DNA from 4 places in the Bradyrhizobium sp. CCBAU 45389 genome. Region 1 is predicted to be linked to each of the others. Evidence: predicted binding sites of a transcription regulator. Region 1 holds the regulator's gene; each other region holds the start of a gene.
What was found. Region 1 encodes HrcA, which represses chaperone genes, less so after heat shock. Its sites were predicted from a motif close to GTTAGCACTCNCNNNNNGNGAGTGCTAAC; they were not measured.
Positions count from the first base shown of each region.

Region 2: the regulator HrcA is predicted to act here: its motif matches at 4,204-4,232, upstream of XH79_RS33695 (co-chaperone GroES).
Region 3: the regulator HrcA is predicted to act here: its motif matches at 1,970-1,998, upstream of XH79_RS28590 (co-chaperone GroES).
Region 4: the regulator HrcA is predicted to act here: its motif matches at 1,846-1,874, upstream of XH79_RS42685 (co-chaperone GroES).

Region 1 is NZ_LBIY01000085.1:151,596-159,603, reverse strand. It holds gene pncA (bifunctional nicotinamidase/pyrazinamidase) at 1-601, shown strand, start outside; gene grpE (nucleotide exchange factor GrpE) at 751-1,368, opposite strand; gene hrcA (heat-inducible transcriptional repressor HrcA) at 1,478-2,566, opposite strand; gene rph (ribonuclease PH) at 2,747-3,460, shown strand; gene rdgB (RdgB/HAM1 family non-canonical purine NTP pyrophosphatase) at 3,472-4,107, shown strand; gene hemW (radical SAM family heme chaperone HemW) at 4,094-5,248, shown strand; gene XH79_RS15880 (penicillin-binding protein activator) at 5,364-6,599, opposite strand; gene rsmI (16S rRNA (cytidine(1402)-2'-O)-methyltransferase) at 6,939-7,889, shown strand; gene XH79_RS15870 (YraN family protein) at 7,876-8,008, shown strand, end outside.
Region 2 is NZ_LBIY01000097.1:172,921-180,928, forward strand. It holds gene lepB (signal peptidase I) at 1-178, shown strand, start outside; gene XH79_RS33680 (B12-binding domain-containing radical SAM protein) at 195-1,955, opposite strand; gene groL (chaperonin GroEL) at 2,158-3,798, opposite strand; gene XH79_RS33695 (co-chaperone GroES) at 3,847-4,161, opposite strand; gene XH79_RS33700 (usg protein) at 4,562-4,849, shown strand; gene XH79_RS33705 (O-linked N-acetylglucosamine transferase, SPINDLY family protein) at 5,029-7,155, opposite strand; gene XH79_RS33710 (cupin domain-containing protein) at 7,372-7,899, shown strand.
Region 3 is NZ_LBIY01000095.1:313,703-321,710, reverse strand. It holds gene groL (chaperonin GroEL) at 1-1,462, opposite strand, end outside; gene XH79_RS28590 (co-chaperone GroES) at 1,581-1,877, opposite strand; gene XH79_RS28585 (hypothetical protein) at 2,194-2,715, shown strand; gene XH79_RS28580 (protein phosphatase CheZ) at 2,895-3,680, opposite strand; gene XH79_RS28575 (L,D-transpeptidase) at 3,997-4,812, shown strand; gene XH79_RS28570 (DUF2076 domain-containing protein) at 4,939-5,745, opposite strand; gene XH79_RS28565 (ChbG/HpnK family deacetylase) at 5,882-6,727, opposite strand; gene XH79_RS28560 (glycosyltransferase family 2 protein) at 6,724-7,800, opposite strand; gene hisG (ATP phosphoribosyltransferase) at 7,888-8,008, opposite strand, start outside.
Region 4 is NZ_LBIY01000099.1:738,807-746,814, forward strand. It holds gene groL (chaperonin GroEL) at 1-1,352, opposite strand, end outside; gene XH79_RS42685 (co-chaperone GroES) at 1,492-1,806, opposite strand; gene XH79_RS42690 (hypothetical protein) at 2,150-2,419, opposite strand; partial or broken gene XH79_RS42695 (IS701 family transposase) at 2,606-2,943, shown strand; gene XH79_RS42700 (hypothetical protein) at 2,972-3,247, opposite strand; gene XH79_RS42705 (hypothetical protein) at 3,457-3,705, shown strand; gene XH79_RS42710 (alpha,alpha-trehalose-phosphate synthase (UDP-forming)) at 3,967-5,331, shown strand; gene XH79_RS42715 (hypothetical protein) at 5,432-5,785, opposite strand; gene XH79_RS42720 (DUF1003 domain-containing protein) at 6,200-6,325, shown strand; partial or broken gene XH79_RS42725 (transposase) at 6,384-6,710, shown strand; partial or broken gene XH79_RS42730 (transposase) at 7,183-7,585, opposite strand.

The DNA.
Region 1 (8,008 bases):
CGACGTGCAGAACTGCTTCCTGCCCGGCGGCAGTCTCGCCGTGAAGGAAGGCGAGCAGGTGGTGCCCGTCATCAACAAGATGGCAAAAGCGTTTGCGAACGTGGTGATGACGCAGGACTGGCACACGCCCGGCCACGTCTCGTTTGCGTCGGTCCACTCCGGCAAGAAGCCGTTCGAGACCATCGACCTGCCCTACGGCAAGCAGGTGCTGTGGCCGGACCATTGCGTGCAGGGCACCGATGGCGCGGCGCTGTCGAAGGACCTTGCGATCCCGCACGCCGAGCTCATCATCCGCAAGGGTTTTCACAAGGACGTCGACAGCTACTCGGCGTTCCTCGAAGCCGACGGCAAGACCTCGACGGGACTTGCAGGCTATCTGAAGGGCCGCAAGATCAAGCGCGTCTTCGTCGCAGGACTTGCCACGGATTTCTGCGTCGCCTGGACCGCGCTGGACGCACGCAAGGCGGGCTTCGAGGTCTATGTGGTGGAAGACGCCTGCCGCGGCATCGACACCCAGGGCTCACTGGCGAAAGCCTGGGCCGATATGGCCAAGGCCGGCGTGAAGCGCATCCAGTCCGCGGATATCGCGGTGAGTGCGTAAGGCAGCGTGCGATATTGCAAGACCCTCATCCTGAGGAGCGCGCTTCTTCGCGCGCGTCTCGAAGGATGAAGGCCACGCTGCAACAGCCGGGCCTGCATGGTTCGAGACGCCGCGCAAGGGCGCGGCTCCTCACCATGAGGGTCTGAGACTCAGTTCGTCGCGCCGCTCGACTCATTGTTGTTGGCCGCAGGCGCGGCCTTCGCGCCGCCCTTGGCGACACCGACGAGGGCCGGACGCAGCACGCGGTCGCCGATGGTGTAGCCGGCCTGCATGATCTGCACCACGGTGCCCGACGGCACCGACGGATCGGGCACTTCGTACATCGCCTGGTGGAAGTTCGGATCGAACTTCTGGCCCTGCGGATCGAGCTTCTTCACGCCGTGCTTTTCCAGCGCGTTGAGCAGCGCGCGCTCGGTGAGCTCGACGCCTTCGATCAGCGAGATCAGGCCGGGATCGGCCGTGGCACGGGCCTCAGCCGGAACGGCATCGAGCGCGCGCTGGAGATTGTCGGCGATGTCGAGCACGTCGCGGGCAAAGCCGGTGATGCCGTAGAGGCGGGCGTCGGCGACTTCCTTGGTGGTGCGCTTGCGCAAATTCTCCATCTCGGCCAGCGTCCGCAGCATGCGGTCGCGCGCCTCGGCGGCTTCCTTCTGCAGCAGCTCGACCGAACCCGGCTCGGGATCGTCGGGCATGATGTAGGGTTTTGACACCACGGGCTCGCCGGTCGGCGCGGTCGTGTCTTCGGGTTGCCGGTCTCGATCGGTCATCGGCTCAAATCTCGAACTCGTTTCCAAGGATTGTCAGGAAGGATTGTTGGCCCGGATATCGTGCCTTAAGCGCCGAAAATCAAGCGCCCGTGATCGGCGCAAATGCCGGTCAGCCCCCCAAAAGGCGGCTGACGATGCGGGCGGCATAGTCCACGGTCGGGATCACGCGGGCATAATTCAGCCGCGTCGGCCCGATCACGCCGAGAACACCGACGATGTGGCCGGCGGCATCCCGATAGGGTGAGATGATGGTGGAGGACCCCGACAGCGAAAACAGCTTGTTCTCGGAGCCGATGAAGATCCGCACGCCCTCGGCAGTCTCGGCGCGGCCGAGCAGGTCGATCACGCCGCGCTTGGTCTCGAGATCGTCGAACAACAGGCGCACCCGCTCCAGATCTTCCAGCGCGTGCAGATCTTCCAGCAGATTGGCGTGACCGCGGACGATGAGCTGGCGGTCCTCGTTCTCGCCACCCGACCAGCTGGCGATGCCGGCTGAAATCACCTTCTGCGTCAGCTGATCGAGCTCGGCGCGGGCTTGCCCGAGCGCGGTTTCAAGCTCGAGCCGCGCCTCGGCCAGTGTCCGGCCGCGAATCCGGGCATTGAGGAAATTGCCGGCTTCGGTGATGGCCGAGGAGGGAACCCCCGGCGGCAGCGTCAGCACCCGGTTTTCGACCTGGCCGTCCTCGCCGACCAGGATCACCAGCGCTTTTTCCGGTTCCAGGCGGACGAATTCGATGTGCTTGAGCCGCGCATTGGATTTCGGCGTCAAAACCACCGCCGCGGCGCGGGTCAGGCCCGACAGCCGCGTCAGCGCCTGGTCCAGCGCCGCCTCGACCGACTGGGCCTGGCCGACCGTGGCAAGCTGGCTCTGGATCGACTGCCGTTCGGCCTCATTGAGATCGCCGACCTGCATCAGGGCGTCGACGAAGAAGCGCAGGCCGAGTTCCGTCGGCAGCCGGCCCGCCGAGGTGTGCGGGGCGTAGATCAGGCCGAGCTGTTCCAGATCCGCCATGACGTTGCGAACCGAGGCCGGCGACAGCGGCGTGGCAATCAGGCGGGAAATGTTGCGCGAGCCGACCGGCTCACCGGTCGCGAGATAGCTTTCGACAATTTGACGAAAGATGTCGCGGGAACGCTCGTTGAGCTGGGCGAGGCCTGCGCGCGGCGCGATCAGATGGATCGGATCGTGATGGGCCACAGACGGTAACTCCTCTCAGATGCTCATAATTTGTCCATCCGGGACGGTTCTGACAAGCGTGGCGTTTGCGGGGTGGAAAACCGGGGCGAACAAGCGCCGATCTTCCCCCTTGCCGCCCACCGTCACCCCACCTACAAGCACCGCGAACAGCCTTTTTCCGAGAATTTTGGAGGATTTCCCATGCGGCCAAGCCGCCGTGCGCCCGACGAATTGCGCCCCGTGACGCTGGAGCGCGGCGTCGTCAAATATGCGGAAGGCTCCTGCCTGGTGAAATTCGGCGACACCCATGTGCTGGTCACCGCCACGCTGGAGGACCGCCTGCCGCCATGGCTGAAGGGCCAGGGCCGCGGCTGGGTCACCGCCGAATACGGCATGCTGCCGCGCGCGACCTCCGAACGCACCCGCCGCGAAGCCTCGGCCGGCAAGCAGAGCGGCCGCACCGTCGAGATCCAGCGCCTGATCGGCCGCTCCTTGCGTACCATCGTCGACCTCGAAGCGCTCGGCGAGCGCCAGATCACGGTCGATTGCGACGTGCTCCAGGCCGACGGCGGCACCCGCACGGCCTCGATCACCGGCGCCTGGGTCGCGCTCGCCGATTGCATCAGCTGGATGAAGGCGCGCAACATGATCAAGGCCAACGTGCTGCGCGACAACGTCGCGGCGATCTCCTGCGGCATCTACAACGGCACGCCGGTGCTCGATCTCGATTATGCCGAGGATTCGGAAGCCGAAACCGACGCCAATTTCGTCATGACCGGCGATGGCCGCATCATCGAGGTGCAGGGCACCGCGGAACGCGAGCCGTTCACGGAAACCGAGTTCCTGGCGCTGATGGCGCTGGCGCGCAAGGGCGTCGCGCGTCTCGTGGACTTGCAGAAACTGGCTGTCGCGTAGTCAATAGGCCCATGCACCGCCGAATCACCGGAAAGCTCGTCATCGCCACCCACAATCCCGGCAAGCTCGCCGAGATGAAGGAGCTGCTTGCGCCGTACGGGATCGAGGCGGTGTCGGCCGGTGAGCTCGGCCTGGACGAACCGGACGAGACCGGCAACGACTTCCGCAGCAACGCCGCGATCAAGGCGATCGCGGCGGCGAAAGCGACGAAGCTTCCGTCCTTCGCCGACGATTCCGGCATCGTGGTCGATGCGCTCGACGGCGCGCCCGGCATCTACAGCGCGCGCTGGGCCGGTCCGACCAAGGATTTCAACGCGGCGATGGCGCAGATCGAGCGGCTGCTGCAGGAGCGCGGCGCGAGCACGCCCGCAAAGCGCACCGCGCATTTCGTCTCCGCGCTCTGCGTGGCCTGGCCCGACGATCATCTCGAAGAGGTCGCGGCGCGCGTCGACGGCACGCTGGTCTGGCCGCCGCGCGGCACCGCCGGGTTCGGCTACGACCCGATGTTCCTGCCCGATGGCCACGGCCGCACCTTTGGCGAGATGGAAAGCATCGAGAAGCACGGCCTGCCGCCGCTCGGCCTCGGTCTGTCCCATCGCGCCCGCGCCTTCGTGAAACTGGCGGAGATCTGCCTTGAGCCGCGCTAAGGAAGCCTTCGGCGTCTACGTGCACTGGCCGTTCTGCCTGTCGAAGTGTCCGTACTGCGACTTCAACAGCCATGTCCGCCACGCCGCGATCGACGAGGCGCGCTTTGCTTCGGCCTTCGCGCGCGAGATCGCAACGACCGCCGAGCGCGCACCCGGCCGCGAAGTGACCTCGATCTTCCTCGGCGGCGGCACGCCGTCGCTGATGCAGCCTTCAACCGTCGGCGCGGTGCTCGATGCCATCGGCAAGCACTGGACCGTCGCAGGCGACGTCGAGGTGACGCTGGAAGCGAACCCGACCAGCGTCGAAGCCACGCGCTTCGCCGGCTATCGCTCAGCCGGCGTCAACCGCGTCTCGCTCGGCGTGCAGGCGCTCGACGATGCCTCGCTGAAAGCATTGGGACGCATGCACAGCGCGCGCGAGGCGCTCGATGCCGTCGCCATCGCGCGCCGCTCATTCGACCGCTATTCGTTCGACCTGATCTACGCCCGTCCCGACCAGACGCCGGCGATGTGGGCCGATGAGCTGCGGCACGCGATCGATGAAGCGGCCGAACATCTGTCGCTCTATCAATTGACGATCGAGGAAGGCACGCCGTTCTTCGGCCTGCACCAGGCCGGCAAGCTGAAGACGCCGGACGAAGCGGTCGCGCGCGCGCTCTACGACGTCACGCAGGAGACCTGCGACAAGCTGGGGCTACCCGCCTACGAGATCTCCAACCACGCACGACGCGGCGCCGAGTGCCGGCACAATCTGGTCTACTGGCGCGGCGACGAATATGCCGGCATCGGCCCGGGCGCACACGGCCGTCTCGACATCGATGGCGTGCGCCATGCCACCGCCACCGAGAAGCGTCCCGAGGCCTGGCTGATGCGGGTCGAGACCAACGGCCACGGCGTCATCACCGACGATCTCCTCAACAGCGAGGAGCGCGCCGACGAATTTTTGCTGATGGGACTGCGTCTCGCCGAAGGCATCGACCCCGCGCGCTACAAAGCGCTGTCAGGCCGCCCGCTCGATCCCAAGCGCATCGCGCTGCTGCGCGAGGAAGACGCGATCACGGTCGATGCGACGGGACGGTTGCGCGTGACAAGCAGCGGTTTTCCGGTGCTGGATGCGGTGGTTGCGGATCTCGCGGCGTAACGCGATGCCGTAGGGTGGGTTAGCGAAGCGTAACCCACCACTGTCTGTCTCCGCAGAGGTAGAAGAGGTGGGTTACGCCTTCGGCTAACCCACCCTACGGCACCGTCGTCCTGAACTAGGCCCCAAAACTCTTCGGCGAGCCCGCGACCGCAACGCCGCCGCCGGTCGTCACCTTCATCACCGCAAGGCCGCGTTCATTGGTGCCGTCGGGGCGGAAGCGGAACAGGCCGTCGATGCCGGCGAAGCCCGAAGGATTGGTGAGCACATCGGAGGAGAAGCGCGTGGGCCCTTGCGTGCGCGCCAGCGCGGCGACGAGCGCGACCGCATCATAGGCGAGCGTCGCGGTGCGGATCGGCTCGGCGCCGTACTTCGTGCGATAGCGGCCCGAGAACGCGCGAAAGCCGGCCGGATCCGGCGCGGCGTAGAGGCCGCCCTGCAGCGCCGAGCTCGCATAAACGCGCGGATTGTCCCACAGGCCGGTGCCGAGCAGCTGGATGTTGCGCAAATTCGCACCCGCCGCGGTCATCGCATCCGCGACCGTCACCACCGCATCGCCGTCGTCGGCAATGAACAGCGCGTCCGCGCTGCCGAGCTGCTGCGCCACGGTGCGTGCCGGCGTGGCGCGATCGGCGCCGTATTTCTCGAACGCGACGATGCGCCCGCCGCGCCGCGGCACCGCCGCCTTCACCGCGGCTTCGACCACATTGCCATAGGCATTGTCGGGCACCAGCACGGCGACGGAGCGCTTTCCGATGCTGGCGGAATATTCAATGATGCGGTTGACGTCGGACTCCGGCAGGAACGAGAGCAGATAGACGCCGCGGCCGGCGATGCTGGAGTCGGTCGAGAACGCGATCACCGGGATGTTGCGGGTGCGCGCGACCTGCGCCACGGCCGGCACGGATTGCGCGAACAGCGGCCCCAGGATGATCTCGGCGCCCTCCTCGACAGCCTGCTGCGCGCCGGCTTGCGCGCCCTGCGGGCTGCCATTGTCGTCCTTGATCAGCAGCTGGATGTTCGGGTTCTGGAACTCGGCCAGCGCCATCTCGGCGGCGTTGCGCATGGACTGCGCGGCAAGCCCGGCATTGCCGGCCGCCGAGAGCGGCAGGATCACCGCGACCTTGACCCCGCCGCTGCCGGCGGTCGTCGCCTGTTGCGGGGGACCTGCCGGCTGGGCCGGCGGCGCGGAGGAGCTGGAGAACGGATTGGAGAACTGGCTGAGGCTCTGCTGCACGCCGGCGCAGGCCGACAGCAGGGGCGCCCCCAGCAACAGGCCGAGCGCACTGCGCCGGGTCGCTCCCGACGATCGGGGGCCCGGAACGGGAGATTTTGGATGACGCGGGCCCAGCATGACAGCTTCTCTTCCGGCCGGCTCTCGCCAGCCGGTCACAACATTCTTTGCCGCGACACAAGTCGCGGATTCAGGCATAGTGTCGACAAATAGTTAACCAAAACAAAAGGATAATGACCGCTTAACGCGGCTGCCTTCCCGTCCTGGCCAGCTGTTCGCCGTTCGTCGCGTAGCATCAAGGCGGCGTTTCCGTCGCGAATATGGCACGAGGGCCCTCACTCCCCCTCGACGTGACCTTGGGTCGATCACATTCCCGTCCGTTCCTCGCCCCTCACCTCAGCACGATCTTTTCGAAGAGCAGTTCCCAGCCCTGCGGATCGTGCCTAAGTTGACTTCATTATGCGCGCAAAGCCGGCCCCGATAAATACGCCTGAAGGCCCAGACGCCGCCCCGCGCGGCTTCTCCATCGATGCCCATCGGCTGGCGGCCCCGAAGGCGGCCGCGGGCCTCCACCTGGTCGCGACCCCCATCGGCAATCTCGGCGACATCACGCTGCGCGCGCTGCAGACGCTCGCCGGCGTCGATGTCATCGCCTGCGAGGACACCCGCATCACGCGCCGCCTGACCGAGCGCTACGACATCTCCGCCCAGCTCAGGCAATATCACGAGCACAATGCCGAAGCCGCGCGCCCGAAGATCCTGGAGGCGCTGGCGCAGGGCGGCTCGGTCGCGCTGGTATCGGATGCCGGCACGCCGCTGATCTCCGATCCCGGCTTCAAGCTGGTGCGCGAGGTCTGCGCAGCCGGCCATGCCGTGTATGCGCTGCCCGGCCCGTCCTCGGTGCTGGCGGCGCTGTCGGTCGCGGCCCTGCCGACCGACCGGTTCTTCTTCGAAGGTTTCTTGCCGGCGAAATCCGCAGCGCGGCGCTCGCGCCTCGCCGACCTCGCCCGCATCGACGCGACACTGGTGATGTTCGAGTCCGGTAACCGCGTGCAGGACACGCTGGCCGAGCTCGCCGAGATCATGGGCAACCGTGAAGCCGCGATTTGCCGCGAGCTGACAAAACTGCACGAGGAGATTTCGCGCGCAACACTTTCCGAGCTGGCGCGCGACGCTGCAACGCTGGAGACGCGCGGCGAATTCGTGCTGGTGATCGCTCCGCCCGCGGCCGACGCCGAGGTGCTGACATCGGCTGCGCTGGACGACCTCCTGCGCGAGCAGCTCGCCGCGCACAGCGTCAAGGATGCCGTTGCGCACGCCGTCGCGCTCTCGGGCCGGCCGCGCCGCGAGGTCTATGCCCGCGCGCTCGAGCTCGCAAAAGATCTGCGGGGCGACGATGGCGAAGACTGAGGGTGCGGAACCGAAAGTCGCCTCGCCCGAGCGCGTCGCCGCCTTCCGCACCGGCATCTCCGCGGAGAGCCGCGCCGCCGCCTATCTCATGGCCAAGGGCTACCGCATCCTGGCAAAAC
Region 2 (8,008 bases), on a different contig from region 1:
GCCGCCAGGACATTTCTTCGTGCTCGGCGACAACCGCGACAACTCCACCGACAGCCGCATGATGTCGGCGTTCGGTTTCGTGCCGATGGACAATCTGGTCGGCAAGGTGACACGGATCTTCTGGTCGCTCGACGAAAACGGCGATCCGCACATGGAGCGGCTGGGGAAGGTGCAGTGAGGCGCGACGGCGCACCTCACGAGACGGGGATCTTCCGCCTCTGCGCTTCCTCGATGTGTCGGCGCTGATCGAGGAAGGCCTGGCTCGACCGCGTCTTGAACAATTCGAGGCTCTCGGTTTGATCGGTCGAAGCCGTCAGCGCCTTGTCGGTATAGGCGAGCCGATGCGGATCGCGCTTGACCTTGCGCGCAAGGCGCTCGAGACGGATTGCGAGCGTCGCCCAGCGAGCTGCCTTGGTCGCCGTTTCCGCAACGAAGCGAGGATAGAACAGCCACGCCGGCTCCGTCGGCAGATGTGGACGGCGCTCACGCCGGCTTTTCAGACGGAGCACACCGCCCTCGAGCGGGTGGACATGCTCGATCGGATGGTAGCCCCTGAAATAGAGAACGAAGGTCTTGATCCTGTTGACGCTGTTGCCGGTTGCCGCGGCCCGCCGCATGATCGTTTCGACATGCGCCCAGCTGTAGTAGGTGGCCCAGGCCGTCGCGTAGGCGTGTTCCCATTCGGCCTGCGACATCGTCGTGTGCGCGACCGTGACATGGTCCAGATCGTACTTGTTGAGGTCCGGATCCATCGTGACGCCCTTGGTGTATAGCGTCTTGTGATCCTCCGATCCGGGCAGCGGCGTCAGGAAGAAGAACTCCAGCATGTCGATCGGCAGCTCGTCCTGGATGATCTTGATGTCACGGATGATCGACGCCGGCGTGTCGTTCGGGAAACCGAGGATATAGCCGCCGACGGTGACGATTTTGGCCTGCTTCCAGGCTAGCATCATCTCGCGGTAATCCGTGATCTTGTTCTGGCGCTTCTTGGCGCCGAGCAGACTGTCCGGATTGATGTTTTCCAGGCCGATGAAGCACCTTCGTACGCCTGCTTTTGCGCATTTCTCGACGAAGTTCGGCAGCTTGTGGCAGAGGGTGTCGACCTGGATCGTGAAGCTCAGCTGCCATCCTTCGCTCTCGCGAAGCGCGATGATGCGGTCGAGCAACACCTCCCAGTCCTTGTTGCGGGCGAAATTGTCATCGGTGATGAAGAAGGCATGAATGCCCTGCGCGACATTGGCGCGGATCAGGGCCTCGATGTCGTCGGCAGTCCGGCGCCGAGACTTGCGGCCTTGCACGTTGATGATCGTGCAGAACGAGCACTGGAAGGGGCAGCCACGGCCGGCGTCGAAACTCGTGGTGCGACCCATTACCCGCTTGATCTGCTCTTGGGGAATGATTGGTAACGACTGACCTTCGAGATGCGGAAGGTCATCGAGGAAATTGTACTGTGGCTGAAGCCGCCCGGCGACGGCATCCTGCAGGACGTGCTCAAGACGTCCTTCAGCCTCCCCGGCAAACACCGACACACCCAGATCCATGATCTTGCGAACGTCAGGGTCGCAATCCGGCAACATGGCCAGCGTCCCCGAGACATGGAAGCCCCCGACCGCGACCTGGATACCCCGGCTTCGAAATTGTCGTGCGATATCAATCGCTCGTGGAAACTGGTTGGACTGTACGCCGACCAGCATCACCATACCGGCATTGGCCGTCTTGATCGAGCGCGCCAGCTCTTCAACCCGCACTCTCCGGTTGGTCTCGTCGATCGCTTCAAGGTCGATGTCGAAATCTGCGCCGAGAACCTGACGCTCGCGGCAATCGAGCGCGATGCCATGAAGGCACGCCAAGGAATTGGAAGGCAGGCCCCCCCGCCACCAACGGATTACGTAGCCATCACTGTCGTAATGCGACGGCTTGATGAGAACAAGCCGGAATGTCTTGTTCGTCGGCATGCGCGGAGGGTATCCCGCGAACGCTCGATCGCCAACCCGTTTTGATTGCATCTTGCGACGACCGAGCCGCGGTCTACGTCGTTCCGGAGGCGCTTCGCGTTGCCCCGGGACGAAAGGGGATGCGACCTATGCGTGTAGAGTCAAAAAACCCCGGCATCGCTGCCGGGGTTTCGCATTTCGTATCGTGCCTGAGAGGCCGGACTTAGAAGTCCATGCCGCCCATGCCGCCGCCCGGGGGCATCGCGGGGCCGGCGCCGCCCTTCTTGGGCAGCTCGGCGACCATGGCTTCCGTGGTGATCAGGAGCGCGGCCACCGAGGCAGCGTTCTGGATCGCGGTGCGGACCACCTTGGTCGGGTCGATGATGCCCTTCTTGACGAGGTCGGCATATTCGCCGGTCTGGGAGTCGAAGCCGTAATTGTAGGCCTTGTTCTCCAGGATCTTGCCGACGATCACCGAGCCGTCTTCACCGGCGTTGATCGCGATCTGGCGAGCGGGAGCCGACAGCGCCTTGCGCACGATCTCGACGCCGGTCTTCTGGTCGTCGTTCTTGGTGCGCAGGCCCTTGAGCTGCTCGGAGGCACGGAGCAGGGCGACGCCGCCGCCCGGAACGATGCCTTCTTCCACAGCCGCGCGGGTCGCATGCATCGCGTCATCAACGCGATCCTTGCGCTCCTTCACCTCGACCTCGGTCGCGCCGCCGACGCGGATCACCGCGACGCCGCCCGCGAGCTTGGCGAGACGCTCCTGGAGCTTCTCACGGTCGTAGTCCGAGGTGGTCTCCTCGATCTGCGCCTTGATCTGGGCCACGCGCGCCTCGATGTCGGCCTTCTTGCCGGCGCCGTTGACGATCGTGGTGTTCTCCTTGTCGATCATCACCTTCTTGGCGCGACCGAGCATGTTGAGCGTGACGTTCTCGAGCTTGATGCCGAGGTCTTCCGAGATCGCCTGGCCGCCGGTCAGGATCGCGATGTCCTGCAGCATGGCCTTGCGGCGATCGCCGAAGCCCGGAGCCTTGACGGCCGCGACCTTCAGGCCGCCGCGCAGGCGGTTCACGACCAGGGTCGCGAGGGCTTCGCCTTCGACGTCCTCGGCGACGATGACCAGCGGCTTGCCGGTCTGCACCACGGCCTCGAGCAGCGGCAGCAGCTCGTTCAGCGAGGAGAGCTTCTTCTCGTTGATGAGGATGTAGGCGTCGTCCATCTCAACGCGCATCTTGTCGGCGTTGGTGACGAAGTAGGGCGAGATGTAGCCGCGGTCGAACTGCATGCCCTCGACGACGTCGAGCTCGGTCTCGAGCGACTTGGCTTCCTCGACGGTGATGACACCCTCGTTGCCGACCTTCTTCATGGCGTCGGAGAGGAACTTGCCGATCTCCTGGTCGCCGTTGGCCGAGATGGTGCCGACCTGGGCGATCTCCTCGTTCGAGGTGACCTTCTTCGAGTTCTTCTCGAGGTCGGCCACGACGGCTTCGACCGCGAGGTCGATACCGCGCTTGAGGTCCATCGGGTTCATGCCGGCGGCAACCGACTTGGCGCCTTCCTTCACGATCGCCTGGGCGAGCACGGTGGCGGTGGTGGTGCCGTCGCCGGCCGCGTCAGCGGACTTGGAGGCGACTTCGCGCACCATCTGGGCGCCCATGTTCTCGAACTTGTCGTCGAGCTCGATCTCCTTGGCGACGGTGACGCCGTCCTTGGTGATGCGGGGAGCGCCGAACGACTTGTCGAGCACGACGTTGCGGCCCTTCGGACCGAGCGTAACCTTCACCGCGTTGGCGAGAACGTCGACGCCGCGCAGCATCTTGTCGCGCGCTTCAACCGAGAATTTGACTTCTTTGGCTGCCATCTGGAATTTTCCTTGGATGATGTTTGACTGGAGGGAGAGAGGGGGCTCTTAGGCCGCCTTCTTCTTGGAAGCGGGGACGTCGAGGACGCCCATGATGTCGCTTTCCTTCATGATCAGGAGATCGACGCCGTCGATCTTGACCTCGGTGCCGGACCACTTGCCGAACAGCACGCGGTCGCCGACCTTCAGGTCGATCGGGATCAGCTTGCCGGCTTCGTCGCGGCCACCCGGGCCAACGGCGACGACTTCACCCTGGGAGGGCTTTTCCTTGGCAGTGTCGGGAATGATGATGCCGCCAGCGGTCTTCTCTTCTGCGTCGATACGCTTGACCACGACGCGGTCGTGAAGCGGACGGAATTTCATGCAGTCCTCCTAAGTAGTTGCACGATATGGGAATTTTTGGGCGTTAGCAGTCTGTGCCCGCGAGTGCTAGCACAGGCGAGGCTGAAATAGGACAGGAATTTTGCGGGGGCAAGGGCTTCTAGCAGAAAAATCGGCACCCGGAAGCGTGGACTGCCAGAATCTCTTTCCCATCGTTAACCAGCCTCGGAGGCCTCTTCGAGGCCCCGTGGGGGCCGTATTAGCACGGAGTTCTCTCTGCTGCTAACGCATTGAATTTCAACAGCTTGTTAAACTTTTGGGCTTGAGATGGGTTGTCAGTTTGCGTCACATTTCTCTCATGTGAGCGCATCTCCACCGGGTGGCTCGTAAGCAGCGTACCGGAAAGCCGCCCCCTGAATGCGCTCCTGCAAAGGAGGTTGGCATGGGACTGCGGGTTGGGGGCGTTTCCGAGGACTTCCGGAAACAGATGCTGGGCTACGGGCTGACGACGGCACAAATTCTCTACCGGATGCCGGATCATCCCTCGCTGCTCCAGACCTATGTCTGGCAGAACTACGACATGTTTCCGAAATTTCCCGCGCTGACCGACTTCCTGGCCTTCTGGCAGGAGAAGCTCGACGGTCCGCTGTTCTCGGTCACCGTCGCGCATTCCAAGCTGATCAAGCCGGCCGAGCTGCGCGCCGTCGACGGCGTATTCCGGCTGCATTGATTCAAGGCGCGCTCTCGTAGGGTGGGCAAAGGCGCGCTCTTGCGCGCCGTGCCCACCATCTCCCGCGACATCTGACAATGGTGGGCACGCTTCCGCCTTCGCTCTTCGAGCTACGGCGGACAAGTCGCTTTGCCCACCCTACGAACGCGCTTGCAGCGTGACCGCTGCCTGAGGGGCAATCAGGCGTCGCTGCTGCAATAGCGCTTCCACATCGCGCGATAGGCCTCGTCCACCGCTTGCGCGTAGGCGACCGGGTTGCAGGCGGGCGCTGCCCTGACCTGTCCGGGCAGCTCGCTGCGCAACTTGTCGAGGTCGTCGAGCTCAGCCGCACGGCTCACCGCGATGTCGATATAGGCCTCCTCGCTATCCGTGACCCAGTCCGGCAGGCCAATCGCGGAGAGGATGGAGCCGGCGGCGCGGCTGGGCAGACTGTTCCCGAGTTTCGCCACCACGGGCACGCCCATCTGCAAGGCTTCCAATGTGCTGACGCCGCCATTCTGCGGGAACGGGTCGAGGGCAATATCGACGCGATTGAACGCAGCCAGATGATCGACCCGCAAGGTGGTGCCGAGCAGTTCGACGCGTTCGGCCGGCACGCCGCAAGCTGCAAGCCGTGCCAGCAGATTATCGCGGACCATTTGATCGTCCAGCGCAACATCCTTGATCAGCAGTCGCGACCCCGGCACCCGCTCGAGAATCCGGGACCAAGCCTGCGCGGCCTGGTCTGAAATCTTGCTGATGCGGTTGAAGACGCCGAATGTGACGAAGCCGTTCGTGATCGCCGGCGTTGACGTCCCCGCAAGCTCCATCGGCAGCGGTTCCAGCGTCACGAAGCAGGGCAGATCGACGACGGTTTCCGCAAACAGATGCCGGACCGCGGCAGGGATCGCGACCGGGTCCGAGAACAGATAGTCGATCGTCGGCAGCCCGGTGCCGGTGCCGTGGCCCCAGCCATGGGCCTGGATCGGCGCCGGCTTGCGCGCAAACACGCTGAGGCGGTTTCCTTTGGTGTGGCCGGACAGATCGATCAGGATATCGATGCCATCGGCGCGGATCTCGGCGGCGAGGCGATCGTCGCTCCATTGCGAGGCGTCGCGCCAGCGATCGGCGATCTTTCGAAATTCGTCGGTCGCCGGATCCACTTTCGACGAACAGGAGTAGCACACGACCTCAAACTGTGCCCGGTCATGGTACTGCAGGACCGGCTTGAATATGAACGCGGCCGAATGCGCGTTGAAGTCCGACGAGACATAGCCGAGCACCAGCGGGCGATCCGGATCGCGGCTGTTGTCGTACGTTCCCGCCGCTTCTGAAGCGAACGTCTTGCCGATCCGCTCCCACCAGACCTGCCGCGCCTGCTGATGCTGCTCGACGCTGGCATCCGCCGCGAAATCGAGCGTGAATATCTTGTTGGAGATCGCGCCCGGGAAGTCAGGCTCGATCTCGAGCGCTCTGTCGTAACTGGCCAGGGCCTCGTCGACCTGCCCAAGCGTGGAGAGACAAACGCCCCGGATCAGGTGAGCTTGAACGGCATCGGGATCGAGCGCGATAGCTTTCTCGCTATCGTGCAATGCTTCGGCCACTTGCTGGATCTGGAGCCAGACACAGGCGCGCCCGAGCCAGCCGTTCATGTCGTCGGGCGCCAGGGCGATTGCCCGATTGCAATCCGCCATGGCTTCGTCAAATCGCAGAAGCTCCTGCAATGCGATGGCGCGGTTCGCCAGCGCCGAGGCATAGTCGAACTTGATCGACAGCGCGCGGTTCAGGCTTGCGATGGCCTCGTCATAATTGCGCAGACGGCAGAGCACCCAACCCCGACCGTTGTGGGCTTCGGCAAGATTTCCGTCGATTGCGAGCGCCTTGTCGTAGCACTCGAGCGCTTGCTGAAGATCGAGATTCACGCTCGCATTGCCGAGATTGGACAGGGCTACGGCGAAGTTGGGGCGCAAGGCGAGGGCCTTTCGATAGCTCTCGCAGGCCTCATCGTGACGTCGGAGCTTGTTCAGCGCGACGCCCCGGCTCATGTGAGCATCGGCAGATTGCGGATCCACGGCGACTGCCCGGCTCAGCAGAATTTCGGCTTCCTGATAGTTCTTGGCGTCTGACTCCAAACTGCCGAGCATATGCAGCGCGATGAACTGGTTGGGCGCGAGCTGCAGGACCTGGCGATAGCCAGCCCGGGCCTCGGCGAGAAGCCCTTGCTTCTGCAACTGGAGGGCCAGCCCGAGCAATGGCAGCACTTCGGCCTTCTGTCGCTTTTGAAGCCGCGCATTGTGAAATGCACGCTGACCTACGCTGTTGCTCATGAATCAATCCCCCAGAATCTCCCGGCGAGACTAAATCGGCGAGGGAACGAATACGAGACGACGGCCGTTTGCCACGACAGCTTCGGGCAAGCTACGAGCGACGGGGCGTCGCGCTTGCTGGCCCAAGCCCGCAATTGCTGCCCAGTCCAGGACTGGCTAGTCTGCCGTCGGGTTGTCCCCGTCCGGCGGGAGCGGCTCAGATCAGGGAGGCAGACAATGGCCAGGCAAAAGGCATCAAGACCCGCATCGAAGACCGCAGTGAAGAAGCGGAGTGGCACCAAGGCAGCGGCGCGATCCTCGGCGCGCAAGGCGGTGAAGGCAAAGGGCCGCACCACCGCACCGAAGAAGCCCGCACGTCCCAGGCAGCGCATCGCGATCAGCCATCATCGCGAGGAAGACTTCAAGGCCGACGGCCTGCGCGCCTACGCGAAGTATCGCGACCTCGGCATCGCCGATGCGACCCATGGCCTGGCGCAGGCGCATGTGATCCGCCTGCAAGGCCCCTGCGATCCGGCGGAGGTCTCGAAGCTGCACTTCCACGACGTCGAGTTCCAGATGGTCTATGTGCTCAAGGGCTGGGTGAAGACCTATATGGACGGCCAGGGCGAGACCTTGATGAAGCAAGGCAGCGCCTGGACCCAGCCGCCGAAGATCAAGCACATGATCCTGGATTATTCGGACGACGTCGAGCTACTGGAGGTGATCCTGCCGGCGGAGTTTAGGACGGTGGAGTTGAAGGCCTAGAGGCTCGCTCGCAATGACCGGGCCTTGTAGCCCGGATGGAGCGAAGCGCAATCCGGGGCCGCTGTATCCGGCGGTGACGCTGTCCCGGATTGCGCTACGCTCCATCCGG
Region 3 (8,008 bases), on a different contig from region 1:
CGACATAGTCCTCGTTCTGGGCGTCGAAGCCGAAGGTCTCGGACTTGTTCTCCAGGATCTTGCCGACCACGATCGAGCCTTCCACGCCGGCGTTCTCGGAGATCTGGCGGATCGGGGCTTCCAGCGCCTTCAGCACGATGTTGATGCCGGCCTGGACGTCGTCATTGGCGTTGGACAGACGGCCCACCGCCTTCTTGGCGCGCAGCAGCGCGACGCCGCCGCCGGGGACGATGCCTTCCTGCACCGCGGCGCGGGTGGCGTTGAGCGCGTCCTCGACGCGGTCCTTCTTCTCCTTGACCTCGATCTCGGTGGCGCCGCCGACGCGGATCACCGCGACGCCGCCGGCGAGCTTGGCGAGGCGCTCCTGCAGCTTCTCGCGGTCGTAGTCCGAGGTGGTCTCCTCGATCTGCGCCTTGATCTGGCCGACGCGGGCCTCGATGTCGGGCTTCTTGCCGGCGCCGTTGACGATCGTGGTGTTCTCCTTGTCGATCACCACCTTCTTGGCGCGGCCGAGCATCTTCACCGTGACGTTCTCGAGCTTGATGCCGAGCTCCTCGGAGATCAGCTGGCCGCCGGTGAGGATCGCGATGTCCTCGAGCATGGCCTTGCGGCGGTCACCGAAGCCCGGCGCCTTCACGGCGGCAACCTTGAGGCCGCCGCGCAGGCGGTTGACGACCAGGGTGGCCAGCGCCTCGCCCTCGACGTCCTCGGCGATGATGACGAGCGGCTTGCCCGACTGCACCACGGCTTCGAGCACCGGCAGCATGGCCTGCAGGCCCGACAGCTTCTTCTCGTGCAGGAGGATGTAGGCGTCCTCGAGCTCGGCGGTCATCTTCTCGGCGTTGGTGACGAAGTAGGGGCTGAGATAGCCGCGATCGAACTTCATGCCCTCGACGATGTCGACCTCGGTGTCGAGCGACTTGTTCTCCTCGACGGTGATGACGCCCTCGTTGCCGACCTTCTGCATCGCCTGGGCGATCATCTTGCCGATGGCGGCATCGCCGTTGGCCGAGATGGTGCCGACCTGGGCGACCTCGGAGGAGGCGGCAACCGGCTTGGCGCGCTTCTCGATGTCCTTGACGACCGCGGCCACCGCGGTGTCGATGCCGCGCTTGAGGTCCATCGGGTTCATGCCGGCGGCAACCGCCTTGGCGCCTTCGCGCACGATGGCCTGGGCCAGCACGGTCGCGGTGGTGGTGCCGTCGCCGGCGAGGTCGTTGGTCTTGGAGGCGACCTCACGCACCATCTGGGCGCCCATGTTCTCGAACTTGTCCTCGAGCTCGATCTCCTTGGCGACGGTGACGCCGTCCTTGGTGATGCGGGGCGCGCCGAAGCTCTTCTCGATGACGACGTTGCGGCCCTTCGGGCCGAGCGTCACCTTGACGGCGTTGGCGAGAATGTCGACGCCGCGCAGCATGCGATCGCGCGCGTCTCCGGAAAACTTGACGTCTTTGGCAGCCATGGTCTGCAATCCCTCGTGTTTCGTAATGTGTCTTGTTTGGTGCTGTGCGGCGGAATGATGGATGCCCGGACCTCCGCGATCCGGGCATGACATTCAGCGGCCGTTCAGGCGGATGGCCTTAGGCCAGAACGCCCATGATGTCCGACTCCTTCATGATCAGGAGCTCTTCGTTGTCGATCTTGACCTCGGTGCCCGACCACTTGCCGAACAGCACGCGGTCGCCGACCTTGAGGTCGATCGGAATCAGCTTGCCCGTCTCGTCGCGGCCGCCCGGGCCGACGGCGACAATCTCGCCCTGGGACGGCTTTTCCTTGGCGGTGTCCGGAATGATAATGCCGCCCTTGGTCTTTTCCTCGGCGTCGATACGTTTGACCACGACACGGTCATGCAGCGGACGAAATTTGGATTTAGCCATGACGTTTCCCTTTGGAGGCTCGCTTCGGAAGTAAGTGGAAGTGGGTGGGGCGGCGCTGCCATTCCCCCTCGTCCCGAGGATCGAACGGCGCGCTTAGCAATCGGGCTTTCCGAGTGCTAATAGTGCGCCCGGGAATATGGCTTGGCCGCGATCCTGTCAAGCAAAGGTGGTTAAGCGATTGGTGAGGCGGATATAGGATGGTGGCATTGGAAACTTGTTCGGGGCGCCGGCGTGTCAAAGGACGTCATTGCTCCGGCAGCGGTTTTGCGCTTGGCTGCGGGAGGGGTGCGGCCATGGTCTTGTTCGGGGGAATGCCATGATCAGTTCAGCTCGCGCGCGCACGGTTGCCAATCTGGCGGCCGCTTCTGGCTTGGCGCTGCTGCTTGGCGCCTGCGGCGGCGGTATGAGCCTGCCGTCCTTCTCATCGTCGCCGCCGCCGCCCGAGGCGGAGCCCGGCGTCGCTCCGGAAATGCCGGCGACCATCCGCGCCGACGAGATCGTCGGCCGCTGGGGTCTTGCCTCGTTCCAGAACCCGGCCGACCGCGCCCGCACCGAGGCCGCGGCGAGGTCCCAGTGCAAGAATCCTTACGTGATCACCGCCGGCTCCTCCGGCGGCGTGATCATGCATCTGGCCGACCAGGCGACGCCGCAGGAGCTGCGGCTGAAGGGCTCGCCCAGCGGCAAGAACTATATCGGGCCGGCGGGTCCGACCCCTGGCGACCAGGACCGCGAGATCGTCTCCTTCGACGGCCGTGTCCTGATCACCCGCTTCATCGACAAGGACGCCGCCACCCGCTACGGCAACATGGTCTACGTCCGCTGCGCGCCGAGGGCGTGATTTTCTGATTGTCGTTCCGGGGCGGTCCGCAGGACCGAACCCGGAACCTCGAGATTCTCAGGTGCGCAAGTGCGCACCATAGTTCACGCTTCGCGTGCCCCGGAATGACAATGTGAGTCCCAAAACAAAAACGCCGGCCTCAAGGGCCGGCGTTTTGCTGTTTCCTATGCCGCGTCCGCTCAGTCGAACAGCGCGTCGATGTCGTCCTGCGAGGCGTGGCCGACGTCGCCGGCGAGCTTGGGGCCGTTGAGGAGCTTCTCGTCCTCGCTGCGCTGGTCGACCGGCGCCGGCACATGGGCCTTGATCGCGTCGACGCCGCCCCAGATCTCCATCATCGCATTGATGTGCTGCTCGATGAACTTCATCGTGCTCATGACCTTGCTGATGCGCTGGCCGGTCAGGTCCTGGAAGTTGCAGGCTTCGAAAATCGAGATGACGCGTTCCTGGATGTCGTCGGCGAGCCGCTTCTGCTGGTCGGCCGAGTCCACCTTGGACATCGCGCTGGCGGCCTGGTCGATCGACTCGGCCGCTTCGAGGATCTGCTGGGTCGCCTGCTCGGTGCCGCCGACCACCGCGCCGAGCTCGCCATTGACCTTGGCCATCTCGCCGCCGTCGAAGCTCTTGCCGTGCAGGGTCGCGATCTCGCGCTTGGTGCGGTCGATGGCGTCGTGGATGAGGTCGAGCTCGACCTTCAGCTTCTCGCACTGCTCGATCTGCGCCCGGTAGGTCTCGAGCATGGTGCGCGCTTCGGACAGCTCATGCGCCGTCGACGCGTCGATCGCCGCCATCGCGGCGCTGCCGGACAGCGGGGCAGCCGTGATGCCCTTCGCCATCTGGGCGCGGATCGCGCGCAACTCGGCCATGATCTCGCTGTGCATCGGCCCTGCCTCTTCAGTTACGTCTAGAATGGGCATCTCGCCACCGGCGATATCCTCGACACGAAAACGTTTGCGGTGAACAGCCATCAGGACACTCCCCCCACCTCACTCACGCGTCTTTTTAGGCAGAAGCGATTTAACACGAAGTTCACAGCAGGAACTGTCGTTGCGGCTGTGCGCGACGGCGCGCAAAGAAGCGATTAACCATCACCGCACCGCGTTCATCGAAAATAAACGCTGATCGCCAAATTGCGGGCCCGCTCGCGACGTGGTGAATCGAAACGCCGCTTCTGTTTACCAAACAAAACGGCTTTTGCTTTTTATTGACCACGTCGCGGGCGCGGATCAGCCATCAGCCCTGCACGACGCATGTGATCTAGACGAAACAGTACAGAGTACGTCGATGTTCAAGAAAATGTCTGTCGCGCTGCTCGGCAGCGCTTGCACCTTCATTGCCGGCACCAGCGGCGCCGGCGCCTTCGACAACACGGTGCCGAACGATCCGCCCGCGGTGATCTATCAGCCGCGCGTGCCGCCGGCGCCGGTACGCGTCGCCTCCAATGCGAACATGGGCGGCGGCTTCATCGAGTTTCTGTTCGGCGACGGTCCGGGCCGCGGCCCCGCCTATGCGCCGGAGCGCCCGGTATATCAGCAGCAGCCCGGCTACTACGATCAGCGCCGCCTGCCGCCGATGGGCGAGCCGCAGATGCAAGGTGGATATCAGCAAGGCGCAAGTCTGCAGCAGGAGATGGTCGACCCGCGGCAGCGCCCGTTCGATCCGAGATTCGAGAAACAGCTTGTTGACTATAGCGGCAAGGAAGGCGCCGGCACGATCGTGGTCGATACGCCCAACAAGTTCCTCTATCTCGTCGAGGGCAACGGCAAGGCGATGCGCTACGGCATCGGCGTCGGGCGTCCCGGCTTCACCTGGTCGGGCGTGAAGTCGATCACGGCCAAGCGCGAATGGCCGGACTGGACCCCGCCCGCGGAAATGATCGCGCGCCGGCCCGATCTGCCCCGCCACATGGAAGGCGGCCCGGAAAATCCGCTCGGCGCGCGTGCGATGTATCTCGGCTCCACGCTCTACCGCATCCACGGCTCCAACGAGCCCTGGACCATCGGCACCAACGTCTCCTCCGGCTGCATCCGCATGCGCAACGAGGACGTCATCGACCTCTACGGCCGCGTCAATGTCGGCACCAAGGTCGTGGTGATGTAGCCAAGCGCTCGCTGCTCACCCTCTCTCCTTGCAAGGGGAGAAGGGAAGGGGCCAGCGCCAGACGATTCAAATGAAAACGGCCGCCTCCTCGGCGGCCGTTCTTGTTTGCAATGTTATGGAGCAGCCTCACGCGTAGTCGCTGCCGCCGTCGTCGTCGCCGAAATCGCTGTCGTCGGCCATGTCCGTATTGTCGTCGTGATCGTCGTCGTAGTTCTGGTCGTTGTTGTCACGATCGTTCGAGGCCTGGTCGACGAAGCCTTGGCGGGAGTCGCGGTTAGAGCCGATGTCGTTAAGTCCGGCATCGCGCGCAAGCGAGCCGCCGGACTGGTCACTGCCGCCCCAAGGGCTTCCACCAGAGCTGCGGTCGCCGAGCGCGTTGGTGTCGCCGAAGGCCTGCTGGTGCGAGCCGCCCATCATGCCGCGGATGCTCGAGAGCAGCAGCGAGCCGCCGACCACGCCGGCTGCGGCCGCCGCCGCCGTGCCGAGGAACGAGCCGCCGCCACCGCCGGCCGGCGGGGCGCCGTAACCTTGTCCCGGAGCCTGGCCGTAAGGCGGCTGGCCGTAGCCCGGCTGGGACTGCTGCATCGCCTGGCCGGTGTTCCAGACCGGCCGCTGCTCACGCGGCGGCACGTTCGGAACCGAGCCACGCGACGGGCTCGACCCGAACAGCGAGTCGCGCATGGTATCGAGGAAGCCGCCGGACTGGGCCGGCTCGGGCGCATGGGCCGCTTCCAGTTCCTGGATGCGGGTATTGGCGCGCTTCAGCGCTTCATCCTGTAGCAGCACGGTCTGCACCAGCGCGTAGACCGCGCTGGGCGCCTTGCGCAGGCCGTCGGAGATCGCGGCGATCGCGTCGGGATCGCGCGGGGCATTTTCCAGCTTTGAAAGCCGGTCGAAAAGGTCGTCGACGAGCTGGCGTTCCTGCGGCGTCATGATCTGTCTCCTTCGCGCAAAACCAAGCGCGCAGGAGATGTAGGGTTCCATTGTGGCCCCAACAGTGCCGGCCGGATTAAATTTCGGTATGCGACAAGCTGCCCCTTAGCTGTCCCTTGGCCGCTTTTCGCCGGTTTCATCCCAGTGTCACGTTGGTGTCCGCCAGCAGGCGCGCGAAGGCATCGCTCTTGAGATAGGCGTGCTCGCGCTCGCGGACGTCGGTCATCGGATCGTGGCTGGTGAGGATGTCGTCGACGAAGCCGGGATGGCACATCACGAGGCCGCCATCCGGCAGGCCGTCCAGAAACTGCCGCATCAGCTCGCCGAAATCGGCGGCGCGCGTGAAGTCGTAGGCACCGGCAAAGCCGGGATTGAAGCCGAGACCGGCGCCGCCGGCGCGGCGGCGGAATTGCGCGCTGAGGATGTCGAGCACCATGGCTTTGGGCGAGGCCAGCCGCTGTGCCAGTGGCAGGTTGCGGCCGCCCTGGCGCACCCACGCCTGTGGCGCAGCCTCAGCGACCGCATCGACAAAGCCGTCGCGCACCTGCGGATAGAGCTGCACATGCTGATGGCCGTCGACGAAATCAGGCGCGCGGCCGAAGGCGTCCACGAAGGCCGCGAGCTGCGCCTTCACCTCGGCGCGAAAGAATTCGCGGTCGAGCCGCCGTGCAAGGCCGGCGCGCAACAGCTTCGGAAAGGGCATGAACATGTCGCCGTCGAGGGGACGGAAATGCATGGTGAGCGGCCGGAACGGCGCCGACAGCGTGACGTGCAATCCGATCGCGCAGCGCGGGCTCGCTTTGGCCGAGGCCTGCAGCGCTTCGGCCTCGCTGCGCTCGATCGCAGCTCCCACCATCATCACCGACGTGGCGTTGAGACGCCCGCGTTCGATCAGGTCGCGGATGGCGCGGTTGACGCCCGGGCTGATGCCGTAATCGTCGGCGCAGAGCCAGATTCGCCGCGGGCTCGCGGCGCTGCTCATTCGGCCGCCGTCCTGCTCGAGGCGTCTTGGCTTGAAGCGTCCTGGGTTGAAGCGTCCTGGGCCTTGCCGGCCTCGAAATGCTTCTGGCTGTGCTCGGCGACGAAGTAGATCGGGCGCGCCTTCAGCTCGGAAAGGATCTTGCCGATATATTCGCCGACGATGCCGATCATGATGAGCTGGACGCCGCCGATGGTCATCAGGCCGACCACGAGCGAGGGATAGCCGGGCACCTGCTTGCCGGTGGTCCAGACCTCCCAGAGGATCGACAGGCCGAACAGGAAGGCGCCGCCGGCGAGCACCACGCCGAGCAGGCTGGCGAAACGCAGCGGCGCCACCGAGAACGAGGTCAGGCCCTCGATGGACAGACCGAGCAATCGCGCGGCGTTGAAGGTGGTGACGCCATGGGCGCGTGCCGCCGGTTCGTAGTCGACGCGGATCTGGCGGAAGCCGATCCAGCTGGCGAGGCCCTTGAAGAAACGGTTGCGCTCGGGCAGCTGCCTGAGCGCTGCGACCGCGCGCGGCGACAGCAGGCGGAAGTCGCCGGCGTCCTCGGGGATCTTCTGGCGCGCGCCCCAATTGATCAGCGCGTAGAAACCGTGCACGGCGAGCCGGCGCAGGAAGGGTTCGTTGTCGCGATGCGCCTTGGCGGTATAGACGACGTCATAGCCGTCATCGATCCAGTGCCGTACCAGCTGCTCGACCAGGGCCGGCGGGTGCTGGCCGTCGCCGTCCATGAACATCACGGCGCCGAGGCGGGCGTGGTCGAGGCCGGCCATCAGCGCCGCCTCCTTGCCGAAATTGCGCGACAGCGACACCACCTGGACGTCGATGGCGTCGGCCGGCAGGTTGCGTGCGATCGACAGCGTCGCGTCCGCGCTGCCGTCGTCGACATAGACGACCTCGCAACCGAGGCGGTGGCGCTCGCGCAAGGTTTTTGCGAGCTCGCAGATGCGCTGATGCAGCGCGGCGAGACCCGCCGCCTCGTTATAGACGGGGACGACAATCGACAATCCCTTCGCGGCGGAGTTCGCCGCGGTGGTCGTCAGGGCGGAAACGTCAGAGCCCAGCGTCATCGATTAGGGTTCCAAAGGCGATCAAGGTCATCTCAACAGCATATGATAGCTGCCGTTAGCTGTCGCTACGCTGAACGGACCTGGGGCTCACCGCCGCAGGAACGCCTCGAGCTTGGCGAACAGCGGGTTCTGCTGGTCGAACACGTAGTCGAGCGAGACCACCGAGACGGTCTCGGCGCCGTGCTCGCGCAGGAAGCTCGCCAGCGCA
Region 4 (8,008 bases), on a different contig from region 1:
GCCGGCGCAGACAGCGCCTTGCGCACGATCTCGACGCCGGTCTTCTGGTCATCGTTCTTGGTGCGCAGCCCCTTGAGATGCTCGGAAGCACGCAGCAGGGCGACGCCGCCGCCCGGCAGGATGCCTTCCTCGACGGCCGCGCGGGTCGCATGCATCGCGTCATCAACGCGATCCTTGCGCTCCTTCACCTCGACCTCGGTCGCGCCGCCGACGCGGATCACCGCGACGCCGCCCGCGAGCTTGGCAAGACGCTCCTGCAGCTTTTCACGGTCATAGTCCGAGGAGGTCTCCTCGATCTGCGCCTTGATCTGCGCCACCCGCGCCTCTATGTCGGCCTTCTTACCGGCGCCGCTGACGATGGTGGTGTTCTCCTTGTCGATCATCACCTTCTTGGCGCGACCGAGCATGTTGAGCGTGACGTTCTCGAGCTTGATGCCCAGATCTTCCGAGATCGCCTGGCCGCCGGTCAGGATCGCGATGTCCTGCAGCATGGCCTTGCGGCGATCGCCGAAGCCCGGAGCCTTCACGGCCGCGACCTTCAGACCGCCGCGGAGGCGGTTCACGACCAGGGTCGCGAGCGCTTCGCCCTCGACGTCTTCCGCAATAATCACAAGCGGCTTGCCACTCTGGACGACGGCTTCCAGCAGCGGAAGCAGTTCATTCAACTGAGATAGCTTCTTTTCGTGGATGAGGACGTAGGCGTCTTCCATTTCGGCGCGCATTTTGTCGGCGTTGGTGACGAAGTACGGCGAGATGTAGCCGCGGTCGAATTGCATCCCTTCGACGACCTCGAGTTCGGTCTCGAGCGACTTGGCTTCTTCAACCGTGATGACGCCCTCGTTGCCGACCTTCTTCATGGCGTCGGAGAGGAACTTGCCGATCTCCGCGTCGCCGTTGGCCGAGATGGTGCCGACCTGGGCGATCTCCTCGTTCGAGGTGACCTTCTTGGAGTTCTTCACGAGATCGGCGACCACGGCTTCCACCGCGAGGTCGATACCGCGCTTCAGGTCCATCGGGTTCATACCGGCGGCAACCGCCTTCGCGCCTTCACGGACGATCGCAGCCGCGAGCACGGTCGCGGTGGTGGTGCCATCGCCAGCTGCATCTGCCGATTTGGAGGCAACTTCTCGCACCATCTGCGCGCCCATGTTCTCGAACTTGTCCTCAAGCTCGATCTCCTTGGCGACAGTGACGCCGTCTTTGGTGATGCGGGGGGCGCCGAACGACTTGTCGAGCACGACGTTCCGGCCCTTGGGCCCGAGCGTGACCTTAACCGCATTGTTGAGAATTTCAACACCGCGCAACATCCTGTCGCGGGCGTCGACGCCGAACTTAACTTCTTTGGCCGACATCATGATCTCCGTTTTCAACTGTCAAATCCGAAAGACCGCGCGACTCGGCGAGCTCTTTAGGGACGTGAGTTCAACTTGCGGGCCTTATCCTTCTCCTTCGAGACGCTGGCTGCTTGGGATAAGGAAAACAGACTGGCGCTTAGGCGACCTTCTTCTTGGCGGCGGGCAGCTCGGTGAGAACGCCCATAATGTCGCTTTCCTTCATGATCAGTACTTCCTGATCATCGAGCTCGATCTCCGTACCTGACCACTTGCCGAACAGGACGCGGTCGCCAACCTTGAGATCGATGGGCAGCTTGCCGGATTCGTCGCGGCCGCCTGGGCCAACCGCCGTGATCTCGCCCTGCGAAGGTTTTTCCTTGGCGCTGTCCGGAATGATGATGCCGCCAGTGGTCTTCTCTTCGGCTTCGATACGCTTGACCGCAACGCGGCCGTGAAGCGGACGGAATTTCATGCTGCCCTCCTGTTTTCTTGTTGTTGTTGCTTTGGACGAAATGGCAGTCGTGGCCAGCGAGTGCTAATCAGCACATAAGCCGCCGCAAGGGGACGTACAAGACCGTCCCGAAACGATATTCGCTCAGAGCATCACGAAATAGCTGCCAAGACCGCGGCGGCTAAGGATCCGGTGAAGGCCAGCTGTGTGGTGCGAAAGTCGTTGGACGCCGCGTCATCAAATTTGAGAAAGCTTCCCATCGCGCAGGGGCATTGCGTTGTTCTCGACGTGCGCCAGAATACGCCGGACGTCGGTCGCTTCTTGTGCAGCCATTCAGCGGTGCTTGTCGAGATCGAGTGGCTCGTCACTCGCGAGGCGCTTCGGCATCAATGCGCTGAGCGTCAGCCAAATCGACCGGGTTGATGGAAATCCTCTCCACCGTTGAAGTGCGCGGCGGCGCCGCCGGCACCGTGATCATAGTGGCAACCCGGCGAAACGCCTCGAACGACAATCCTTCGATCATCTCCTCATCGGTGATGACCTCGTAGGCACCCGGAGGCAGGAGGCGGTCGATGCCCTTGATCCGGAAGGGATGCTTGAAGGTGACCGTTTCGCGTCGGGAGCGCATGGTCATGATCGGCTATCCTTCAGAAACGGCTTTGCATCGGCGCGATAGTGAAGCAATCCGTTTACAGTGCTTTCTGTGCCGAGATTAGCTATCTCTTTATCATGAGATGGCTGCGAAGTCACCAAACACAAGGCAATACACATCGCGGATTTGTATAGATGCCGGCGGACGAAATGCTTGCTGATGCCAAGTGAAAAAATGCGAGTTGGCGATCGGCAAGCATCGCGACTCGGAGAGAAGAAATGCTATCTCGCAAATCTACCAGCCGAGATAGACTTGCAGCGGTTGGCTACAACCGTCATGGCGCGATGGGACGGTTCTGGCACGGTCTTCATCGTCACGCTCTTATGACGATGGTTGCTTACGCCTTCTTGCAGCACTTCCGCATTGCCAAGACGGGGCGCAAAAATGAAACGACGGCCACCACCTCAGCCCAACCTGCCAGCCGCGCGTCCCGCCATCGTCGCTCTCATTCTTCAGCCATCAGATCCGCGATACGGGTACTGCAGAACACAGGTCAGCGAAGAGCAAGGCGTGAACAAATCTGCCAAAGTCGTGTTAGCGCCCACCCGAAGCACCTTTATGATCGTGCAGGAAACGGGCGATCCGCGTCTTCAACACGGTGGCGTCGTGCGATTTGCCCGAGGCCGCGTGCTCGAAGAGCCTGCGCTGGACGTCAGTAGGCAGATCATTCCATTCGCTGACAAGGGCGGCACCCAGACATTCCAGGACTCTGCGCTCCACATCGCGCAAATCGCTGGCTTCATAGGGTAAAGGCCACGCCAACTCCTGCGCTCCGCCTTCCTCGTCCCAACGGTCGAGAGCGGTTGCCATTTCTTCTCCCGACGTTGGCCTTCGACCTTTCTTTTTGACCATTCTATATAGTCGCATATATCGGCATTAAGCGCCATTCGCTCGATCGCGGGGCGATCCGAAGCGCCAATCCTTCCAGTACCGAGAATGCCGCGGCCGCGGAACTCGGTAGTTCGCCCATCGGTTATTGCAGCGGTTTGTTCGCGCGGCGTACAGACTCAAGGTTCACCATGGATGTGATCGTTACACCGGCAGAGGGAGGCACGGTTTGGCAGCTGACGGACCTGCTCGGCCGCTCGATGGGGCGCATCACGGCAAGCGCTCCACGTCAGTTCATGATCCATCCGGAGGGCCACGCATCGGAAACTATGGCCGGCATACAGCAAGGGCCGCACGCCTCGCTCGACGCCGCACTGGCTGAGATCGAGAGGCACACCCGGGGCGTCTGCCGTCGAAATCCTGGCGAAGATCAGCTTTAGACAGCGCCCAACAATCCAGATCGTCGGCAGAGTATCCTATATTTACTGCGGGAAGATCTATATGTTTTACAGGTAACGCCCGCCCAGATTGCCTGATGACGGGACCGTCAGTTCCGGTAGAAGGAATTGTGGATTTTCGCGCGAGGACCGAGCGAATGTGGGCTCCGGCGGATATCACCGCCGATCATTGCGTTGCCGTGTTCGCCGAGATCTTTTGGCGGCTCGGCTCGACGCAACCCTGACAGTGCGGAGGGAACCCGCTTGAGCCGCTTGGTCATCGTCTCCAACCGTGTCGCCTTGCCGGCAGAAGCTGCGCAGCGCAGCGGCGGGCTCGTGACCGGCCTCGTCGACGCTCTGCATCAGGCTGGAGGCTTATGGTTCGGGTGGAGTGGCAAGCTTGGAGAAACAACACCAGAGCCGAACGTTTTTGAGACCGAGGGAGTGACGTACGCTACCGTCGATCTTACCCGCGCGGACCATGACGGCTACTACAGCGGCTTCTCCAACGCGGCACTGTGGCCCTTATTCCACTATCGCCTTGACCTCATGAACTTTACCCGCCGGGACTTGGCCGCCTATCGACGGGTGAACGCCGTGCTCGCCGACGCCCTCGCGCCCCTGCTCAGCCCGAGTGACCTCGTCTGGGTGCATGACTACCATCTGATCCCGATGGCCGAGGAACTTCGCCGCGCCGGCGCCACACAGCGGATCGGGTTTTTCTTGCATACGCCGTTTCCGTCTTTGGGGGTGCTGGCGACCCTTCCTCACTACGGCGACCTGCTGAAATCACTGTGCGCTTACGATCTCGTCGGCTTCCAGACGGTGGAGGATTTGACCGCCTTCCATGACGCCATCCTTCGCCGTGCAGGAGGCACGATTTCGTCCGATGGCCACGTTCACGCTTTCGATCGGGTTCTGCGCGCCGGCGCCTTCCCGATTGGTATCGATACTGAAGCGATCGCCGAAATGGCTAGTCGCGCTGTGAAATCCCGAACGGCCCGCCGGCTGCAGGAGAGTCTCCGGGGGCGCAAGCTCATCATTGGGGTGGACCGGCTGGATTACAGTAAGGGTCTCGAGCACCGGTTCAAAGCGTTCGCCGCCTTTCTCGAGGGCTATCCCGCATACCGCAACCACGTCCGCTTGCTGCAGATCGCCACCGCAACGCGCAGCGACGTTCCTGAATACCGTGCGTTGCGACAGAGGCTTGGTGCGCTGGCGGGCGACGTGGCCGGTCGCTACGCGGAACTCGATTGGGCGCCGATCCAGTATTTGAACAGGAGCTTCTCGCAGCGTTCGCTCGCTGGCTTCTTTCGGCTCAGCCGCGTCGCTCTTGTCACTCCGTTGCGCGACGGAATGAACCTGGTTGCCAAGGAGTATGTCGCTGCACAGAACCCCGATGACCCTGGCGTGCTCGTTCTCTCGCCCTTTGCCGGCGCGGCCTACGAACTCGACACTGCCGTGATCGCCAACCCGTATGACCCCGACGCCGTCGCCGAAGCATTGCAGACAGCGCTGGGGATGCCACTTGGAGAGCGATGCGATCGTTGGCGGGCCATGATGGTGGTACTACGCCGCAATAGCATTGCGGCGTGGCGCGAGAGTTTCCTCGGGGCTCTCAGCAGCTAACTGTGGATGTCGTTCGGGACGTGGCATCGGTGCAGCAGGTCGCGATAATCTCGTTCGTCAACGAGGCCGCCCAGTCCGCCGATAAGGTGTTACTTCGAAATCATCTCCGGGGCGGAAATGATCCACGGGTGACGGGACTACCTGCATCCGCTTGATCGTCCCGCCGAACCAGAAAGACCAAAGGCGAATCGCCTGCAGCATTCTCCGTCTTCGCGTCAACGTAGTACACTTCTTCTTCTGGCTTGGCGCGACGCACCCTGATCGGCGACTTCCCATTCCAAAGCGGCCTGTGTCCGACCATCATTCGCTTCAAATCATCTTGCAGCCAGTCCTCCTTGCCGAGTTCTCTGGCCTGACGAATCGTCGCAGCTCTGAACGCCAGAATGGGCTGACCGTCGATCTCCAAAACGAAGACAGTCGGCGGCGGCGCCTCGGCTTTCGCTGGTATAGTCATCCGGATCACTCCTTCCTCTGCTGGCCGACGCGGCCTTCCGAACCCGGCGTCGCGGCCAGCGCAGGACGCCTCGTCGCCTTTGTAGCTACTGCCCGCCTGATTCAGATTCACGGATTTTCGGCAACAGAGATCAGGCAACAGCCATCGATGGTAGTACTAGCTTCCTCCCGTGGCCCGTAGACCCTTCTCAACTGTGGATGCAACAAATGACCAATGAGCAAACCCATAAGTCCACCTCAGTCCAGAAGACCAGGAGCGGCTGCGAGAACTCCGGACTCAAAAGCCAGCCCGCAACTTACCCAAGCTCGCACTGACGCCGGGCGCGATGCTTGCTGACCGGGTCGCTGAAACAGTTGGTTCTTGGTGCTTCATCATCATCCAAGCGTCCTTCTTGGCATTTGGATCATGCTGAACATGATAGCATTCATCAGACATTGGGACCCTTTTCCCTTCATTTTGCTGAACTTGGTTCTTTCCTTCCAGGCGGCTTACGCAGCGCCCATCATCATGATGAGCCAAAACCGCCAATCTGAGATTTGAGCTGCTGCCGGTTTGATGGACACCGAGATCAGGTGTTTCATGAAGCCGGAGGTGGGCGATGAAGAGACGGAAGTTCAGTCGCAAGGTCGAGGCGGTTAAGCTGGTGCGGGAGCGCGGGGTATCGGTGGCGCAAGCCGGCCGGGACCTGGATGTTCATGAGAATGTTCTGCGCAAGTGGGTGAAGGAGCTTGGCGCCGATCCGGTACAGGCCTTTCCCGGTCATGGGCAGATGAAGCCCGAGCAGCACGAGATCGAGCGGTTGCGCCGTGAGGTCGCCAAGCTGAAGGCCGAGCGGGATATCCTAAAAAAAGGCCGGAGCTTTCTTCGCGAAGGAAGCGACATGAAGTTCGTCTTCATCGCGAAGCACCGGGCGATCTGGCCGGTGAACTCAAAACGGGATTTGGGAGCAAGGTCAAGGCCGCTGCCATTATAAACGTTCGTGCCCTTCTCTCGTCCATAACGGTACCTACCCTCTGCCGGCCGAGCGAGCTCGAGCCAGGCCTGCGCGACCTGAATCCAACGCTGCCGTTGGAAACCATCGGCGTTGACGGCCTCCTTCATCGCCGCCTCAGCCTGATTTTGAGGATCGATGTCGCCGCCCATGCAGGAGATATCGTACCAGCAGTGCGTAAACGATAGATGGCGATCGCTCCGTAGGAATCCGGGGGACTGTGTTTGGATGGAGGTGACGCCCAGCTCGTGATCCCTAATCCTTGGGGAGCGCGACACCAGTCATCTCGCCCATACGGGTGATGAGCCGATCCTGGAACCACGATCGGCTGCCTCGCGCGCCAGCTCCTCCTGCTTGTCATTCGGCCTGCAATATTGGCTCTGACGCAAGTTTGGTGCAGCGCCGACTATTCTGAACGAATTAGTCTGGCTTGAAGCAGATCGATTTTGCCGCGGCCGTACATTTTGACGTCGGACGAGCTTGAGGCGCGTGATCTGACCTTCAGTCTGGCCGTTGGACCATGGTGAAGTGATTGCCGCCGGTACCGCCGCCTCATCCTTCGCGACGCCGCTGGAGAACGAGGCGACGAGACTGGCGCTGACGCGGGCGCGCTCGATCCATGGGATGAGGCCCGCCTCGGTCTTGCGTCGGATCATCAGGTGGAATTCGGCGATGATCTCGCGTGCCTCGACCAGGGTTGGTACACCAGCTTCGATCGCCGAGACCGTGACAGCCTCCGCTTTCGTGAGCAAGTCTCGGCCGATGGTCATCAGGCGCGCGATGGTTCTCGCCGACGGAATCCTTTCAACTGAGGCGGCCTTACTTGCCCATGGTTCTCTCAAGAGACGCCAGCCTATCGAGCTGACCGGCTAAACCCCGCAAAGTTCGGGCGATGTTCTTGAGGACGGCGGCGCGATCCTGGGAAGGGCTAGCCTGACGGGACAGTGTAGAATAGTGGTCCGCAGCTTCCTGGCACAGTGAAACGCTGATCATCATTGCCCTCGGATTTATGTTCCGGCCATGGCATCCTTGCAGGCATGGCAGATCAAAACTGAGCAAAATTGATCAAGGCACCACAAATGGCTTGGCAACTGCATTCCAGTTCCGTTCTCAGCGGGCAAGAAACCTTGATCATGCTCAGATCTGGCCAAATTCAAAACAGGCCACTCCCAGAATCAAATTAGGCCACGGAGATAGGCCAGCCGCCCGGCCCATAGGAACCTTCCAGAAAA